Regions from separate parts of the Bariatricus sp. HCP28S3_F11 genome, predicted to be linked through region 2. Evidence: a T-box and tRNA genes for the amino acid it is inferred to sense, from the RefSeq annotation. Region 2 holds a T-box; the other holds one or more tRNA genes.
The links. A T-box is a leader RNA that pairs with one kind of tRNA and senses whether it is charged. The one in region 2 lies ahead of proS (proline--tRNA ligase), so its partner is inferred to be a tRNA-Pro.
Positions count from the first base shown of each region.

Region 1: it has a tRNA-Pro gene. The T-box ahead of proS (proline--tRNA ligase) is inferred to sense a tRNA for this amino acid. The anticodon was not compared.

Region 1 covers NZ_JBQHUC010000018.1:22,859-25,302, forward strand. Annotated here, with positions in the region: gene ACTNBR_RS09615 (XTP/dITP diphosphatase) at 5-610, shown strand; gene ACTNBR_RS09620 (metallophosphoesterase family protein) at 607-1,092, shown strand; tRNA gene ACTNBR_RS09625 (tRNA-Pro) at 1,216-1,290, shown strand; tRNA gene ACTNBR_RS09630 (tRNA-Gly) at 1,299-1,369, shown strand; tRNA gene ACTNBR_RS09635 (tRNA-Arg) at 1,386-1,459, shown strand; tRNA gene ACTNBR_RS09640 (tRNA-His) at 1,467-1,540, shown strand; tRNA gene ACTNBR_RS09645 (tRNA-Gln) at 1,611-1,682, shown strand; tRNA gene ACTNBR_RS09650 (tRNA-Lys) at 1,687-1,759, shown strand; tRNA gene ACTNBR_RS09655 (tRNA-Leu) at 1,834-1,913, shown strand; gene ACTNBR_RS09660 (ABC transporter substrate binding protein) at 2,136-2,444, shown strand, end outside.
Region 2 covers NZ_JBQHUC010000010.1:83,738-86,181, reverse strand. Annotated here, with positions in the region: gene ACTNBR_RS07025 (calcium/sodium antiporter) at 41-1,000, shown strand; T-box leader at 1,082-1,291, shown strand; gene proS (proline--tRNA ligase) at 1,384-2,444, shown strand, end outside.

The DNA of each region.
Region 1 (2,444 bases), on a different contig from region 2:
AGAGATGAAGATTATTTTTGCAACAGGAAATAAGAACAAAATGAAAGAAATCCGTATGATTCTGTCCGATCTGGGAATGGAGATACTTTCCATGAAGGAAGTTGGAATTGATGTGGAGGTTGAAGAAGACGGAAAGACGTTTGAAGAAAATGCAATGATCAAGGCGAAGGCAATCGCAGGCCTGGATAAAGTTAAGAATATGAATGCGATTGTTATGGCGGATGATTCCGGATTGGAGATTGATTATCTGAATAAAGAACCGGGGATTTATTCGGCGCGTTATGCTGGGACAGATACTTCCTATGATATTAAAAACAGCCTTCTCCTTTCAAGGATGAAAGGGGTTCCGGACGAAGAAAGGACGGCCCGGTTTGTCTGTGCGATTGCGGCAGTTTTCCCGGATGGAAGTCATGAAGTTGTGCGTGGAACGATGGAGGGGAAAATTGGATATGAGATTGCAGGGGGAAATGGATTTGGATATGATCCGATTTTCTATCTGCCGGAGTATGGGTGTACCTCAGCGGAGCTTGCTCCCGAGAAAAAAAATGAACTCAGTCACAGAGGAAAAGGACTCCGCATGATGCGTGAGATAATGGAGAAAAAATTATGAAAATTCTGATTGTGAGTGATACACATGGAAGACATTCAGCGTTTGACAAGGCATTAAAAGAAGCGGGAAAGATTGATGCGCTGGTTCATCTTGGCGATACCGAAGGTGGCGAAGATTACATAGAAGCAGTTTGTGGATGCCCGGCATACGTGCTTGCGGGAAATAATGATTTTTTCTCTGATAATCTCAGAGAAATGGAGGTTGTGTTCGGTACTAAAAAAGCGTTTATGACACATGGGCATTATTATTATGTATCATTGGGCCCGGAGCGGATCATCGAAGAGGGGAAAATGAGAAATGCAGATATTGTCATGTTTGGACATACGCATAAGCCGTTTCTGGAAATGATTGACGGCATGATTGTCTTGAATCCGGGAAGCCTTTCTTATCCTCGGCAGGAAGGAAGAAAAGGCAGTTATATTATGATGGAGATCGAACCGGATTGTGATGTGAAATGCGAGATTAAATATCTGGATAAATAACTGTAAAAAATATTGAAAAATAATAAAAATTATTGTTGACAAGCGAGAAAACATATTATATAATAATTCTTGCGTCACGGGTAGTGATGTTGATCGCAAATGATGAATCATGCGAAGTGTTATCGGGGTGTGGCTCAGCTTGGCTAGAGCGCCTGGTTTGGGACCAGGAGGTCGCAGGTTCGAATCCTGTCACCCCGATAGGTTATGCGGGTGTAGTTCAATGGTAGAACACCAGCCTTCCAAGCTGGATACGTGGGTTCGATTCCCATCACCCGCTTGGCTGAATGCCATATGTGTTTGTAGCTCAGTTGGATAGAGCAACGGCCTTCTAAGCCGTGGGTCGGGGGTTCGAATCCCTCCAAGCACGTTTTATGGTGGGTATAGCGCAGTTGGTTAGCGCGCCAGATTGTGGCTCTGGAGGCCCAGGGTTCGAATCCCTGTATCCACCCTTCCATTTATAGAGGGTAAAAAAAGGCAAGCAGAGATGCTGGCATTTTTTTTATTAAATGGGATTTTATTGGGTCATCGCCAAGCGGTAAGGCACAGGACTTTGACTCCTGCATTCGTTGGTTCGAATCCAACTGGCCCAGGTAAGGGCGTGTAGCTCAGTCGGTAGAGCACTTGACTTTTAATCAAGTTGTCCGGGGTTCGAATCCCCGCACGCTCATGAGTCGGAAAGAAATGATTTCCGGATTAATAATCCAGTTCGATTTAGAGGAAAGCGAGTGGATTCAAGATTATGCGGATGTGGCGGAACTGGCAGACGCGCCAGACTTAGGATCTGGTGGGCAACCGTGCAGGTTCGATTCCTGTCATCCGCAGTTTAGTCGTGATTCTTTGAATAGTCAAGGGGTTGCGACTTTTTATTATCTGAAAATAGTTGTTCTCTGGCCATGAGGGCTGACAGTTATAGATGGGGGCCGGCAAAATATCTTGACTAAATCAGTAAAAAGTTGTATAATCAGACACGTGAAAAAATTTAGCGCGTTAAAGTGCGACGGTTTTACTCTGACAAAGTAAGACAAATGACAGGAGGCAATATTATGAAAATGAAGAAAGCATTAGCAGTGTTTCTTGCAACTGTAATGACACTGGCACTTGTTGCATGCGACGGCAAGTCAACGACAAGTGAAGCAGAATCATCAGGAGATTCCGCAAAGGTTTATAAGATTGGTATTTGTCAGCAGTTGGAACATCCGGCATTGGACCAGGCAACACAGGGATTCAAAGATGCCTGTGAAGAAAAGTTTGGTAAAGACAATGTGACCTTTGATGTTCAGAATGGACAGGGCGAGCAGGCTAACTGTGCTACGATTGCAAATAACTTTGTTGCTGATAATGTAGATCTGATT
Region 2 (2,444 bases):
TTTGCACCGCCAAAATATAAATAAAATGGGAGGAAAAGATATGGTCTATGTATTGTTGATTCTGGGATTTGTATTATTGATTAAAGGAGCAGACTATTTTGTGGAAGGAAGCTCCAGTGTTGCGAAGCTCCTGAAAGTGCCTGCAATCATCATCGGGCTTACGGTTGTCGCATTCGGTACCAGCATGCCGGAGGCTTCTGTGAGCATAACCGCGGCACTGAAAGGGCAGAATTCACTTGCTGTAAGTAATGTTTTAGGCTCCAATATGTTTAATCTTCTGATCGTACTTGGATGCAGCGCCCTGATGAGGCCCCTTCGTGCCACCGACAGTGTATTGAAGAAAGAATTTCCGTTTTCAATCTTCATTACGGCAGCAATGCTTTTGATGACGACAAAGCTTGCTTTTGGGAAAATCCTTGCAGGAGAGGGGGAATTCGTACTTGGAAGGATCAGCGGTGTGGTTCTTCTTATCATGTTTGTCCTTTTCCTGGTACTTCAGGTTAAGGAGGCACTAAAAGCGCGAAATGCGATGCCTGCTGAAGATTATGCAGTCTTGAGCCCGGCGAAAAGTGCAATTTTTATTATTGGCGGAATTGCAGGAATCGTTCTGGGAGGAGATCTGGTTGTTGATTCTGCTACGGAGATTGCAGTTCGCTTTGGACTGAGCCAGACTTTTATTGGTCTTACGATCGTTGCAATGGGTACTTCCCTGCCGGAACTTGTTACATCGATGGTCGCGGCCAAAAAGGGAGAAAATGATCTCGCGCTGGGAAATGTTGTCGGTTCGAACATTTTCAATATACTTTTGATTCTGGGATCAAGTTCCGCAATCTGTCCGATCACAGTAGATATCGATGCGATATATGATATGATTATACTGATCGTGTTCAGTGTATTTGCGTTGATCTGCGCAAAGAGCCGTAAAGAATTATCCAAGAGAGAGGGTGTGCTCTTTCTGATGCTGTATGCGGTATATTTTGCATATATTTATGTGAGATAACTGCAGTGAAATATCAAAGACGGGTTGACAAATGCAGAAATCTCAATTAAAATCCTTAGTATCTGAAAAGAAATAATAGACACGTGGACCGTGAAGAGGATTAGTATATATTGGAAGTGGCACAGAGAGGTTTCCGTCCGGTGCAAGGAAGCTGCATGGAAGATATAGAACCTGCCTTGGAGTCCCTGTATGAAAATACAGCGCACTCGGCGTTAACGGGAAATGAAGTGAACTGTTTTACCATGTAAGACGGTTAATCAGGGTGGTACCGCCGGTTTTCCGGTCCCTTTTGTCAGGGGCGGGAGAACCGGCGTTTTTATCTTGAATGCCAGTTATACTGCACCCCTGAAACAGATCAAAAAATAGAAGAGGAGAGGTTTGACATGGCAAAAGAAAAGAAATTTGTAGAATCAATTACTTCGCGGGATGTAGATTTCGCGCAGTGGTACACGGATGTAGTCCGCGAAGCGAAACTTTGCGATTACTCCAGCGTGAAAGGATGTCTGAATTATTTACCGAACGGATATGCGATCTGGGAAAAGATTCAGGCTGATCTGGATAAGAGATTTAAGGATACAGGTGTGGAGAATGTGTATCTTCCTGTATTGATTCCGGAGAATCTTCTGCAGAAAGAAAGTGATCATATCGAAGGATTTGCTCCGGAAGTGGCATGGGTAACCAAGGGTGGAATGGAACGCCTTCAGGAGAAGATGTGTATTCGTCCTACATCCGAGACGCTGTTCTGCGATCTGTGGTCAAGAACCGTACAGTCCTACCGTGATCTGCCGAAGGTATGGAATCAGTGGTGCTCTGTACTTCGATGGGAGAAGACAACCAGACCGTTCCTTCGCTCCAGAGAGTTTTTATGGCAGGAAGGCCATACGATTCATGCGACTTATGAGGAGGCTGAGGAAAGAACACTTACTATGCTCAGAGTATATCAGGAGTTTATCCGGGATTCTCTGGCGATTCCGTTTGTATCCGGTCCTAAGACAGAGAGCGAGAAATTCGCAGGTGCTCAGGACACCTATACGGTAGAAGCTTTGATGCATGACGGAAAGGCACTTCAGTCTGCAACCAGCCATTTCTTCGGAAGCGGCTTCCCGGATGCATTTGACATCAAGTATCTGGATAAGAATAATGAACTTCACAGTGTATATGAGACTTCATGGGGACTTTCCACACGTATTATCGGTGCGATCATCATGGTACACGGTGATGACAGCGGACTCGTACTGCCTCCGAGAATTGCTCCGGTTCAGACGAGAGTGATTCCGATCGCACAGCATAAGGAAGGTGTACTCGAGAAAGCGAATGAACTGGTTGATACATTAGCGAAAGCCGGCTACAGCGTGAAGATCGATGATTCCGAGAAGAGCCCGGGATGGAAATTCAGTGAGCAGGAAATGCTTGGAATTCCGACCCGTATTGAAATCGGACCGAA